DNA from 3 places in the Lysinibacillus sp. FSL P2-0066 genome. Region 3 is predicted to be linked to each of the others. Evidence: riboswitches for the same ligand, from Rfam matches in the RefSeq annotation. Region 3 holds a riboswitch; each other region holds the start of a gene.
What was found. Region 3 has a riboswitch for cobalamin ahead of MKZ14_RS10395 (ABC transporter substrate-binding protein). Riboswitches for the same ligand answer to the same signal wherever they lie in the genome.
Positions count from the first base shown of each region.

Region 1: it holds a riboswitch for cobalamin, as region 3 does, so the genes downstream of both, MKZ14_RS11280 (glutaredoxin) here and MKZ14_RS10395 (ABC transporter substrate-binding protein) in region 3, are expected to answer to the same signal.
Region 2: it holds a riboswitch for cobalamin, as region 3 does, so the genes downstream of both, MKZ14_RS13545 (energy-coupling factor ABC transporter permease) here and MKZ14_RS10395 (ABC transporter substrate-binding protein) in region 3, are expected to answer to the same signal.

Region 1 is NZ_CP150202.1:2,279,364-2,283,925, forward strand. Features, by position in the region: gene MKZ14_RS11270 (hypothetical protein) at 176-364, shown strand; gene MKZ14_RS11275 (hypothetical protein) at 364-1,023, shown strand; cobalamin riboswitch at 1,327-1,505, shown strand; gene MKZ14_RS11280 (glutaredoxin) at 1,623-1,847, shown strand; gene nrdI (class Ib ribonucleoside-diphosphate reductase assembly flavoprotein NrdI) at 1,844-2,203, shown strand; gene nrdE (class 1b ribonucleoside-diphosphate reductase subunit alpha) at 2,200-4,293, shown strand; gene nrdF (class 1b ribonucleoside-diphosphate reductase subunit beta) at 4,281-4,562, shown strand, end outside.
Region 2 is NZ_CP150202.1:2,705,852-2,710,413, reverse strand. Features, by position in the region: gene MKZ14_RS13560 (ATP-binding cassette domain-containing protein) at 1-304, opposite strand, end outside; gene cbiQ (cobalt ECF transporter T component CbiQ) at 301-1,074, opposite strand; gene MKZ14_RS13550 (energy-coupling factor ABC transporter substrate-binding protein) at 1,080-1,352, opposite strand; gene MKZ14_RS13545 (energy-coupling factor ABC transporter permease) at 1,355-2,101, opposite strand; cobalamin riboswitch at 2,250-2,435, opposite strand; cobalamin riboswitch at 2,687-2,869, shown strand; gene MKZ14_RS13540 ((2Fe-2S) ferredoxin domain-containing protein) at 3,015-3,386, shown strand; gene cobJ (precorrin-3B C(17)-methyltransferase) at 3,391-4,562, shown strand, end outside.
Region 3 is NZ_CP150202.1:2,099,312-2,103,873, reverse strand. Features, by position in the region: gene MKZ14_RS10405 (S9 family peptidase) at 1-931, opposite strand, end outside; gene MKZ14_RS10400 (precorrin-3B methylase) at 1,003-1,680, opposite strand; gene MKZ14_RS10395 (ABC transporter substrate-binding protein) at 1,732-2,724, opposite strand; cobalamin riboswitch at 2,887-3,074, opposite strand; gene MKZ14_RS10390 (translation factor GTPase family protein) at 3,257-4,562, shown strand, end outside.

The DNA of each region.
Region 1 (4,562 bases), 180 kb from region 3:
AGTGTGACGAATTTCCTTCATCATACTCATAGTGCGACAACCAAGAAGAGGGTCTCTATTCAGTATAGACGACTTATTTTATATTGGTTGAAGAACTATGTAGTATTTATGTCATAGCTAGCATCTAACCTTTAGAAGGAAGATGCTTTTTTTATGAACGATAGGAGTGAACTAGATGACATCACATTCAATATTATTTTATGAAAATCAAGTAAAGCAACAAATCATGAACAACCTTTCTAGTGAGCACAGTATTTCCCTACAAACTTATATCAAAAAATTAATACAAAAAAATCCTGAAGATTACAAAAGTATTAATTATGCCTATTTAAATATAAAACGCGAATTAGTCGGTACAGTATAATGCTGATAGATGATAAAATTGTAGAGGATAGTATTGATATTGATCAAGACACTCTATTTAGAAATTTGGATCATTTTGAGATAGAGAGATGCTTTGTATTAGAATATTTAGAAATGCTTTTAAGATGGAATAAACAAACACACGCTATATCTGAAGAGAAACTTCAAAAGCTTTGGATGAAACTGATAAGAAAATATAAATTTTCTCTTGATGAATGGGAAAGAAATGCTGGGAATAGGAATATTCATTCTTACCTTGTGAAAGAACAAGGACATGGTTTACAAAGATTAATTCGTTTTTACAGGGAACGGCATGGAGTGAAATGGTTAGAAAATGCCTTTGATTATGGGATGACATTGCTATTGAAATTTGGTGAAATGCCAGCATTAGAAATGTTTTTCCTCACAAATTTAATATGTTACAAATGGCAACTAGATTACTTAGAGGATGAAGAAGTGCAACATTACTTTTCTCATTTAGCAAATGGGAAAGTGAAAGAGGTCTATAATAGCTTTAGGGCTTACGATAGAGAACAAAATCTTTTAACTGCTACTAAATTATATAAACTTATATCCAAATATAATCCTCAATTTCATACAAATTCTGCTGCAACGCCGGAATTTTATAAGGAATTGGCCCTGTTTATTGAAAGGAAATAATATATTCGTAGTGTCAATCAGTCTATTTTTCTTCAGAATCTAGACTGTTCTATGTTAGCTATTCAACTAGATTATCATAGTCATTCTACAATTAATTAGATTTGCTGTAGATCGATTTTAATAGAGAATTTCATACATCATTTAAAATAAATAATTTAATTAGGAAGTAGTAATTATTGATAATCTATTTCGTACTACATAATTAAAAATACTGAATAATCCAAAAATAAAGAAGTTTAGAATCTTGATTTACTTTTCATTTGAAGGATGGTACACTTAAAACTATTGAACAACAACTATATATTGTGTTCGTTTTACAAAGGTACTACTATATGTAGTTTAAAAGGGAAGTTCGGTACAATTCCGACGCTGTCCCCGCAACTGTGAAGCTGACGATGATTGCAACCACTGTGCATTTGCATGGGAAGGGAATCAGAGAATGAAGCAAAGCCAGGAGACCTGCCTTTATAAAACAAATTTATCATTTCTTCGGGGATTAAGAGATGGGAACGTCAGTATTTTTGGTATGTTAACGTTTCCATTTAGCCTATCTCTCTAGAGGAGATAGGCTTTTTTATTTTATGAAAAGAGGGATTTCTATGAAACTTTATACGAAAACAATTTGTCCAAAATGCCTATGGGTAAAATCTGAACTACAACGTGCAGGACTTGAAGCTGAAATTGTTAACATTGATCACGATGAACAAGCAAAGCAAACGATTATTAATGCAGGTTTTTTAAGTGTGCCTGTTTTAGAGATGAATGGAACTTTTATAGGAGATGTTCAGGAAATTGTTTCTCAAATTGAGTTGATTGCCCTATGATCGTATTCGCTAGTCGTACTGGCAATGTGCGCAATGTGGTATCCAAATTAAAGGCAGAATGTATCGAGCTCTCCGAGGAATTGCGATTGAACAAGCCATATCTTTTAATTACCTACACAGATGGTTTAGGTGACATTCCAGCAAAGGTACAACGTTTTTTAGAAAAAAACAGGGATTTTTGTAAAGGAGTAGTTGCCAGTGGGAATAGTAACTTCGGTCATCATGTATTTGGCGCTGCTGGTGAGAAAATCGCTGCTACGTATCATGTACCCCTAGTAAGGAAATTAGATTTACGAGGTAATCAAACGGATTACGAAGCAATACAAACGTTTTATGAAACGAGGGTAATGGGATGAAAACCTATTTAAAGCTTAATAATGACGTACTGAATCGTTATAGTACAACTGGGTTACTTGAGTTAGAAAAGGACCGCGAAGCTACGCGCCGCTACTTTTTAGAGTATGTTAACGTACGTTTGCGTTATTTTATAGATATTGAGGAAAAAATCCGCTATTTAGTTGATGAGGGCTACTATGAGAAAGCATTTATCGACATGTACGAGATGGAATTTATAAAGAAGTTGTACAAAAAAGCCTATGATTATAATTTCCGCTTTCCATCCTTTATGAGCGCAAGTAAATTTTATGATAGCTATGCTATGAAAAGTCGTGATGGGGAAGAGATCTTAGAAAAATATGAGGATCGTATAGTCATTATCGCTTTGTATTTGGCTCAAGGAAATACAGCTCTAGCAGAACGCTCTGTCGAAGCGATGATGGAAGCTTATCAGCCAGCAACACCAACTGCTTTAAATAGTGGCAAGAAAGCACGTGGTGAATTAGTTAGCTGCTTTAAATTATCAATGGATGACTCCATGAATAGTATTGCCGAAAATATTGGCTATTGTTTAGAGCTATCACGCCTTGGTGGTGGGGTTGGGGTCAACCTAACAGATTTACGCCCTTTAGGTGATCCAATTAAAGAGATATTAAATCGTGCAAGTGGTGTCATCCCAGTAGCAAAACTGTTAGAAAATTCTTTCAGTTATTCGAATCAGCTAGGGCAACGAAATGGCTCAGGTGTTGTCTATCTAAATATTTTCCATGCAGACATAGAAAATTTCATTTCATCAAAAAAACCAAATGCGGATGATAAAATTCGTCTTGCTACACTTTCAACAGGAATTATTATACCAAGTATTTTCTTCGAACTGATGAAACGTGATAAGGATATTGTTTTGTTTAGCCCATACGATATTTTTAAAGAATATGGCAAACGGATGTCTGAGATTTCCATTTCAGACATGTACTACGAGCTACTTGATAACCCTAAAATTCGTAAAATTAAACGTTTAAATGCACGTAAGCTTTACACAGAGGTGAAAAAAGCACAATTTGAATCAGGCTATCCGTTTGAAATCTTTGATGATAATGTCAATAAGGTACATCCTTTAAAAAATATTGGACGTGTCAAAATGTCCAATTTATGTACAGAAATCTTACAAGTACAAGAGACAAGTATCATTACGGACCAGGATCAACCAAACGACTATGGATTAGATGTATCGTGTAACTTAGGTTCCATCGATATCCATGCAGCAAGTAAAGTGAAGGATTTCGGCGCATTAGTCGATACAGCGATGCACCTATTAACAAATGTATCGCAAATGACACATATTAAAAATGTACCGTCTGTTGCAAAAGCCAACCAATTAATGCATTCTGTAGGGCTTGGCTGTATGAACCTCCATGGGCATCTCGTGACGGAGGGCATCCTGTACGGCTCAAAAGATTCGATTGATTTCATGGATCACTTTATGGAAGCGATGAACTATTATTCTTTGAAATCTTCGATGGAAATGGCGAAAGAAAAAGCTGCAACCTTCTACCGATTTGAGGACAGTGATTATGCATCAGGTAGCTATTTTGACCAATATATCAATAAAATTGACGAAGAACTATCACCTGTTGTATTGAAGGCGCTTGGCAATATACCAATCATTACGAACAAGATGTGGGAAACGTTAAAGCAGGATGTAATGCAATACGGTCTATTCCATTCCTATCGTTTGGCTATTGCCCCAACTGGTAGTATTTCATATATTCGTAGCTGTACGGCTTCAATCGCACCATGTACAGAGCGCGTAGAGGTTCGTGATTACGCCGATAGTAGAACCATTTATCCAATGCCTCATTTAACAAATGACAATAGTCATTTATATGTGGAGGCGTATGATGTGAATCCTTATGATTTAATTGATTTATATGCAGCTTCTCAAAAGCACGTTGACCAAGGTATTTCCATGACGCTTTATGTAACGGACAATTGGACAACCGAACAATTGGCTAAAGTATACATTTATGCGTGGATCAAGGGCATTAAGTCTGTTTACTATGTTCGTCAACGATTACAAAGCTTAGAGGAGTGTGTAGCATGTCAAATATAATTTATGAGGCAGTCAATTGGAATAAGGCAACAAGTGAGCTTGCCCAAATATTTTGGGACCAGCAATGGAAGCAAATTTGGTTTCCAGAAGAAATTGCGGTCAGTAAAGATATTAAACAATGGAAAAGCTTTGAGCATCAGGACACATATAAAAAAGTATTTGCAGGATTAACCTTACTGGATACTGTACAAACAAATATCGGAATGAATCGTGTTGCCGCTTATACAGACGATTTACAGGAAAAGGCTGTCCTAACCGTTTTTGATGCA
Region 2 (4,562 bases), 610 kb from region 3:
GCTTGACGGTCCCTGAAAAAAGCTGATGATCTGCATTCTGAAAAACAATGCCGACTTTTTGGCGTAGGGCCTTTAAAGCTTTTCGACTATATTCCAGATCGTTGCCTTCGAATACAATCGTCCCAGCTGTAGGTTTTAAAATACCGTTAAGATGTTGAAATAAAGTCGATTTTCCTGCGCCATTATGCCCGAGTATGGCGATTTTTTTACCTTTTGGAATGTCTAATGTAATATCTGACAACGCCTTCGTACCATCCGCATAGGCATAAGATAATTGGTTGAGTTCAAAATAAAATGCTGTCATGTAAAATACCCTCCATATACGATGAGGACTAGTAAAATAGCTGCCATGCCTAGCCAATTTTTCTTGCTATAAGAGCCCATCTCTTGCCAGTAGACGGCCTCGCCTCCACGTGATTGCATGGCATTGTTGAGCTCTCGGCTACGCTGAAACATTTCCACAAATAATGCCACAATAAGCATGGAGACAGAGCGTAGCCATTGCATCGGTGAATGATAGCCAAGACGTGCTTGCTGGGCGAGATGTATATTTTGCATGCTTTCTAAAAACATAAAAATAAAACGATAGATTAGTTCGACGAGCTCAACCAATAAAGAGGGGAGTCGCCATTGTCTTAGCACATAACATATTCCTTGTACAGAAGTGGTTAGAATTAAAAAGTATAAACAACTAATACTGCCAAGGACTATAAAGAACAGCTGTTGTGCTGCTAACATACTTGCATTCCCGATAAAGACAGTCCAATTGCTCCAGGTAAACGACCAAATATGGGCAGGGAGTGCATTCGTTGATGATGTAAAGGAAAGTAAAATAGAAACGAGGCTTGTTAATAAGAAAAAGCCAGGTAGCAATAATAATTTGAAATAGTATGTAAGCGGAATTTTTGCACCTACAATGATAAAAGCACTCATTACAAAAAATGTAATGAGTGAAAGTCGTTCATCTCTCATAATGAGCGTTATGAGAAGTAGTCCAAGTGAAAATATCATTTTTTCTAGCGGATGAACGGACGCTAGCTTATTCAGATAGGCATACTTATCAATGAGTAACATAATGGTTAACCTTCTTTGTGTTTGCCACGCATATAGCCGATGAAGTAGCCAATAAAGCCAGCTCCTATAGCTGCCTGTAGCACGAATAATAAGCTTTCGATTTCACCACTAGGTGGCTCCCATAGACTCTCAAACCATGGCTCATATTCCGCATTGATTTCACCAATAGCTGCTTCTGCCTCACCATCAGCACCACCAAATTCAGCACCTTTTTGTATGAACAACGGAATAATGGCTAACAACACTACAATGGCTAACAGCAATAAATTTTTTTTCATCTTTAATGTGCCTCCTTTGTTGAGAAAACACGTAAAGTTTTTAATTCGCTAATATTGTATTTTTTCAAGAAATTCATCACAATGACGGTTAAAATGCCTTCACTCACGGCTAAAGGAATTTGAGTTAAGGCAAAAATACCTGCAAACTTTGTAAAGGATGCCATAAAGCCTCCAACCTCAGAAGGGAAGGCTAGTGCTAGTTGTACAGAAGTCACAACATATGTACCTAAATCACCAAGCATGGCTGCAAAGAAAACGGCTAGTGAAAATGACAAGCCTACTTTTTGTGCTCCTTTAAAGACAAAGTAAGCAATAAAAGGACCTACAATAGCCATAGAAAAGGCATTAGCCCCTAAAGTTGTAATTCCTCCATGAGCTAATAATAAAGATTGAAATAATAAAACGATTGTTCCAATTACACTCATTGCTAGAGGGCCAAAGAGTACTGTCCCAAGTCCTACACCAGTTGGGTGAGAGCAACTACCTGTAACTGAAGGGATTTTTAGGGCGGATAGCACAAAGGCAAAGGCTCCTGAAAGCCCCAAAAGCATTTTGGTTTCAGGATTTTCATCAATGGTTTTTCGAATAGAACGCAATCCTAGAATGATAAATGGGATAGAGATCACCCACCAAAAAATAGCCCATTCGATTGGTAAAAAACCTTCCATGATATGCATGGCAAAGGCACGTTTTGGCACGATTAAAAAGGCCAGTAAAAAATAACTAAGTTTCCACCATGATAATTTCAAAAAGCTTTCCTCCTAACTAATTAATAGATTTTTAGAATATTGCGTGCGTAATTAAAAAAAGCACTTCTCCTTAGGTGGAAAAGTGCATAGCTAAAAAAGCAAATAACAGTCTCATCTGCTAAGCCGCACACCTATCCTCGTAGGTTGAAACGATCACTTATTTTTCGGCAGGTCTCCTGGCTCTAGTTCAATGCTTTATAGGTCTTCCCATCCGTTGGACAGTGACATATTCTATAAAGCTCCCTATTACAGTGGCGGGACCGCGCCGGACTCAAACCGGCTTCCCTTTTAAGCAAAATGACAAGCACTTTGCACCGAAAAACATTCAAATTGTGAGATTTCACGACAAAGTGTAACATGAATTTCCATAAATATGCTATACCTTTTATGAAATTTTTTAAATTAAAGGTCAACGGTGAATATTCTGATAAAATTTTGTGCGCAAATTATATAGATTGTATAAATTTCATACCTAGTTCCATTCAAAATTGATAAATTTGTCATAAATTTTTAAAGAAATATTGAAATTTTAAAATAATAAGATATGATAAAGACAGTTTTCTATTTAAAATTCTAATAAAAATTTCATATAAAACGTCAATAAGTGCTCGAATAGCTCGAGATAATAGGGAAATTGGTGAAAATCCAATACAGCCCCCGCTACTGTAATAGCTGATGAAATCGCAAAGCCACTGGTGCAAACTTGGGAAGGTGCGACAGTAAAATGAAGCTTAAGTCAGGAAACCTGCTTATTTGATTGTGCATGCAAACTTTTCGGAGGGAGAAGTTGAAGCGAAAGCGGGTACCTGTATTTCATTCTATTCGTTTTTATTTGGCTTCTACAAAACCTTTACTCTTCGTTATAGAGTAAAGGTTTTTCTTTTTCCAAAAAGCAAATGAGGGGAGACAGAAGATGACAACTTGGAATTTAGAGGGGATGAAAACACATCTCTTTATTTGCAATGGCAGTAGCTGCATGAAAAAGGATGGGGAGGAAATTACCTTAGCCATTCGAGATGAGATACAGCGGCAAGCACTCGATCAGGAAATACATACGACAAGAACGCGCTGTAATGGACGCTGCAAGGATGCTTGTGTGGTAATCGCTTATCCTCAAGGAAACTGGTATCGTGTGCCATCAACAGAGCATGCTAGAACACTAGTACAAGATTTACATCATGAATCCTTATACAACGAACATGTCTTTACACTTCGTGAAGGTACATTACAGCGTACTGCTCAAACAACTGCCATTAAAGGGATCGAAAAGGTGAAAGAGGGGTAACAACATGGCGCAAAAAGGAAAAATTTTCGTAGTAGGCTTTGGACCTGGAGATTTTAAGCATATTACGACACGTGCAGTAGAGGCTTTACAACAAAGTGATATGATTATAGGCTATAAAACCTATGTAGAGCTGATTCAAGATTTAGTAAGTGCAAAATCGATTGTTAGTACAGGCATGACAGAAGAAGTGTCGCGTGCACAGGAAGCCGTTCGTCAAGCTGAAGCAGGGAGCATCGTCTCAGTAATTTCGAGTGGTGATGCAGGCGTCTATGGCATGGCAGGATTAGTCTATGAGGTGTTAATTGAGCTAGGCTGGACAGAAGCAACAGGAATTGAAGTTGAAATTGTTCCTGGGATTTCTGCGATTAATTCATGCGCTAGCATACTTGGTGCACCTATTATGCACGATGCTTGTACAATCAGTTTGAGTGACCATCTAACACCTTGGAATTTAATTGCAAAGCGTGTCGAGGCAGCTGCAATGGCGGACTTTGTCATTGCTTTATACAATCCTAAAAGTGGACGTCGAACAAGACAAATTGTCGAGGCTCAACGAATACTCTTAGAATATCGTTCGCCAGACACACCAGTAGGGCTTGTGAAAAGTGCCTATCGAGAGCGTCAAGAAGTGACCATGACAACACTAGCAGAAATGCTAGAACATGATATTGGTATGTTGACAACTGTCATTATCGGGAATTCGTCAACATTTTTCTATGACAATAAGATGATTACGCCCCGCGGTTACCAACGTAAATATACCCTGGGTGAAGAGAAACAGCCATTACGTCCACATCAACGTTTACGCGAAGAAAATGAACCTTGGGCAATGAACCAAGAGACGGGAACAGCGCGAAATGACTTTACGGCTGACCCTAATGCAGGGCGCTTTAATAAACCCAGTATAGCCGCTACGCCAAAGCCTAAAAAAACAGCTCTTGAAATGGCTACAGCGGCACTTGCAATGGTAAAAGGGACAAGCGCAGTCAAAGTAACACCGAAGCTTGTACAGCAAAAAATAGAATCTATTTTTGAATTAGCAGTAAGTCCTGGTGTAGCCAATAAGTTTTTTACTCCCCAGCAAATGATGACGTTAGCGGAGGTCGTTGGGGATGAGGGGACGATGGAATACACACCAGATCATCAAATTCATTTGAAAATACCAACGACTGCCCC
Region 3 (4,562 bases):
GTGACGCTACACCTTGCAGGAAATCACCGATGACATAATCACCAACAGGCGCATCAAATTCACTTGTTACACAGTTTAGTAGTTTTTGCTCCATGTCATAAATCCAAAGCTTTGCTTGTGTGGCATTTTCAAATTCACGTTCTCCACCTACAAAAGAAAGGTAGCGACTATTCGGAGACCAAGCCGTTTGGTAATATGCACCCGAACCTTCTGTTAGCTTGTGACTCTGTTTAGATTCTAAATCCAATAAATAGATATCCACATTGAATGAGAAATCTAAATCCTCCGCCTTATCTGCTAAGTACGTAAGGTATTTGCCATCTGGCGACCAAGTACTCAGATGGAAGTACTCTTTACCTTCTGTCACTTGCTCTAGCTCTCCTGATTCCACATTGACAATGGCAATATGGGTAAACTGCTCCATATCAATAAATCCACCAGCATCCGATTTGTGTTTCATTTTCTCGATTTCTAGTGGCTTTAGCTCTTTATCCTTTTTCTTCTCATCCTCCGCTTTATCTAGGATGGTTTCATCTTTCCCTAGCACGACTGAAAAAGCAATTTTCTTGCCGCATGGTGACCAGACAGGGGATGTCGCTCCATTTTTACAATGTGTCACCTGTTTTGCCTCTCCACCAGCTTTCGAAAGAACATAAATTTGCGACTTACCTGTTCTCGTTGACAAAAATGCAATTTGACTGCCATCTGGTGACCAAACAGGGGAACTCGTTCTATCTTCACCAAATGTCCATTGCTGTGGTGTTTTGTCCTTCAAGTTTATGTAAAACAAATTCGATATATAGTCGTTTTTCTTCTCGTCCATACGTGTCTCTACATAAACTACCTCTGTCCCATCTGGTGAAAGCTGTGGATCTGCTACTGATTTTAAGTGATAAAGATCTTCTGGTTGAATCCCTTGTTTCGATGTCATGTTCTTGCTCCTTTGTATTGTAATATTCTGTGCCTTACTACAATACTTCGACACCCTAAGTAATATTCCTGCTATTTAATCGAATTTTTTACTAGTTCCCAATATTCTGCGGACTTTGTTCTGCGATAAAATTTATAAAAGGGTTCATTTGGGCGAGCATGCTCCTTATAAAGGTTTATCAGGTGCAGGAAAACATCTTCAATTTGTGTGACGTCTACCCTCTTAGCGAATAAATTGCCAGCCTGTGCCTTTGCTCCCATCGGTACTGCTCCTAAATAGACATCAAAGCTTTCTTGTTGGTAAACGAGCCCAATATCATCATAGACTGCATTGTAGCAAGCTGATGCACAGCCATTAATATTGACACGGACTCTTGCAGGTACCGTCATCCCCACCATGGCATGATAGAGCTGTTCGGTTATCGGGGCAGCCTCCATTTTCTCACCATCACAAAAATCACAGGCCCTCATGGCAATGATAGGACCTGAGGGCACAACATAAAGACCCGCTTCCTGTAAGGCTTGTATCGCTTCTGACGCATCACTTGTTGGAATGGATACGAGAATACTGTAGGAGGCCGAATACTTTATTGCTCCCTTTTCGCCTGCAATTTCGGCTATTTTTTGAAATTGCGCAGGCGTATAATGCTTATTGATAATGCCGGGGCTGACTGCAAGACGTGTGAATTCACCATGACGGTTTAATGTTTCAAAAGTTTGATCTGGTACATTTTTTTGAAATGCGTTCATTTTTATCGCTCCTTATAAAAAAGGAGCTAGCAAAACGCTAGCTCGAATGGATTAAAAGTTTTCAGGATAGAAGCCCTTTGCTAAAATTTCAATCGCCTCTGCCGCACGAACCCCTTCAGACGCTGCTGAAAGTGGTAGAATAACAAAGCGCTCATTTTTAACAGCTTCCATCTCCTTCAATGCTGGATCATTTTTTAAGAATTGGATCTTTTGTTCTGCTGTTGTTTCACCGTAATCAATTACGACAACTACCTCTGGATTGCGGTCCACTGCATCTTCCTTCGACACAGTTGTCCAGCCTGATTCCACATCACCAAAGATATTTTGTCCACCCGCGATTGTCACTAGCTCATTCATAAAGTTTTGACCCGCTGTAAATACATCCTTTTCACCGCTATCAAACACAAGAATCCGTAATTTTTCGCTATCTTTTGGTAATTTAGCTTGTACTGCCTCTACATCTTTCGTCATCTGCTCAATTAAAGCTTCACCACGATCCTCAATACGGAAAATCTTCGCGATATTACGAATATCGGTAAAAATATCCTCTAATGTTGGCTTTGTCATGTTGGAAGCCGTATGTAAATACGTATGAATGCCTAATTCTTCAAGCTCTTCTGGTGTGCCAACACCCTTTTCCCCGAAGCCACTTTTCCAGCCCGCATATAGGAAATCTGCCTCGGCATCAATGACTTGCTCCTTCGTTGGGTATTGATCGGAAAGGACAGGGACTTTATCGTATGCCTCTTGCAGTGGCTCGTAAATTTTATCATCCAAGTAAGCCGTCCCTACCATAGAATCCTCTAAGCCAAGCGCTAGCATGATTTCTGTTACATGTTGATTTAAGCTAATCGCTTTTGTCGGTGCTTCCTTATATGTTTGTGTTGTGTCATTATTTTCAATGGTTACTTCTGCTGCTGCCTCGGATGGCTCAACCTTTTCACCTTGTGCTGCTGATTCTGTTTTGTCCTTTGCGTTACAAGCCCCTAAAACAGCGACCAAGGCAATGATTATCATCAGCCAGATACTTTTCCATTTCTTCATGTCCTTTTCTCCTTTGTTGTTAAAATATAGAAAGAAATCAGAGACTTCTTTACTACCCAGGTGGTTGGAAGGGCATAAAAAAACCCTCTTGTCGCCAAGAGAGTAGCATAGTGAAATAACGGTATCATTACCTATATCACTATCCCCATCCTCGTGGTTCTTAGTCAAAAAATACATATTGGCAGGTATCCTGGCTTAGGTTCATCATCTATACGCCTTCCCATAGTTTCACTACAGTGGCATGCTGTATAGACTCCCCATTTACAGTTGCGGGACAGCATCGGAATTGCACCGATTTCCCTTTTAAGCAAATGACAAATGCCATTTGCACCAATACGTTCTATAATGTTCAATACTATTGATAGACTAGCAGAAGAAAATTTATCGCGCAATCAGTAGTATGATGCTAATAGTATAATCATCATTATATTAGCACTATTTCGACATAAAGACGAACTATTTTACAAGAAATAAAGGAGCTAGTATTCTGTTACAATAAAAAGATAGCAATCTATAGAAACGAGGATTTCCTATGTACAAAACAATCGGTGTACTTGCGCATGTGGATGCAGGGAAAACGACCTTCTCTGAGCAAGTACTTTTTCATACAAATAGTATTCAAGCCCGTGGTCGAGTCGATCATCAGGATACCTTTCTTGATCATCATGAGCTAGAGCGTAGACGAGGCATTACAATATTTGCTGAGCAGGGGCGCATGAGCATTGGCGACGATACATACACATTGATTGATACGCCAGGGCATGTCGATTTCTCCCCTGAGATGGAGCGTGCCATTCGAGTAATGGATTATGCCATTATTATCATTAGCGCTGTCGAAGGGATACAAGGCCATACAGAAACAGTGTGGCAACTTTTACGTCAATACCATGTTCCTACCTTTTTCTTTATTAATAAGATTGATCGTGAAGGTGCCAATGTGGAGGCTGTCATGAGTCAGCTTCACAAAGATTGCTCTCAGCATGTGTTGTTCATCGATGAACCGCTGCGAGCAGACTATGTATCAAATAGCATCATGGAATGGCTGGCGGAGCGCGATGAAAAATTGCTTGATGCCTTTCTAAATGAGTCATTGGAGCATGAACAGTGTCTTGCTCAATTAAAGGAAATGATTAAAAATGAAGGTGCCTTCCCTTGCTTTGCTGGCTCGGCCTTAAAGGATGAGGGCATTCAGGAATTTCTTGACCAGCTCCCGCTGTTAACGGCTTCCCATTTTGACAAGGATGCCCCGTTTGAGGGCGAGGTTTTTAAGATTCGTCATGATGGGCACCAGCGTTTAACCTTTATGAAGGCAACCAAGGGCTCGTTGCATGTACGAGATGAATTTTCATTTGACGAAGTAACAGAAAAAGTGACCGAAATTCGCCTTTATAACGGCAGTCGCTTTGAGACCGTTCAACAGGTAGAGGCAGGAGAAATTTTCGCTGTCAAAGGACTGAGCCAGGCAAACATTGGGGATCGAATCGGTACAACGATGCTATCACAGCCCTATGAGCTTGTCCCAACCTTACAGGCAAAGGTTCAATATGAGGGTGATCAACATATCAAGGAAGTGCTACAGATTTTCCGTTTACTCGAAGCAGAAGAACCGTCCTTGCGTGTGGTCTGGCAGGAAAAATTTCAGGAAATCCATGTGCATATTATGGGTGCCATTCAATTGGAGGTCCTGACAGAGGTATTAATGACGCGTTTTTCAATAGCTGTCTCCTTTGGTGAGCCGCAAATTTTATATATGGAAACCATTGCGACAACCGTAACGGGCTATGGTCATTTCGAGCCCCTCAAGCATTATGCAGAAGTTCATTTATTAATGGAGCCAA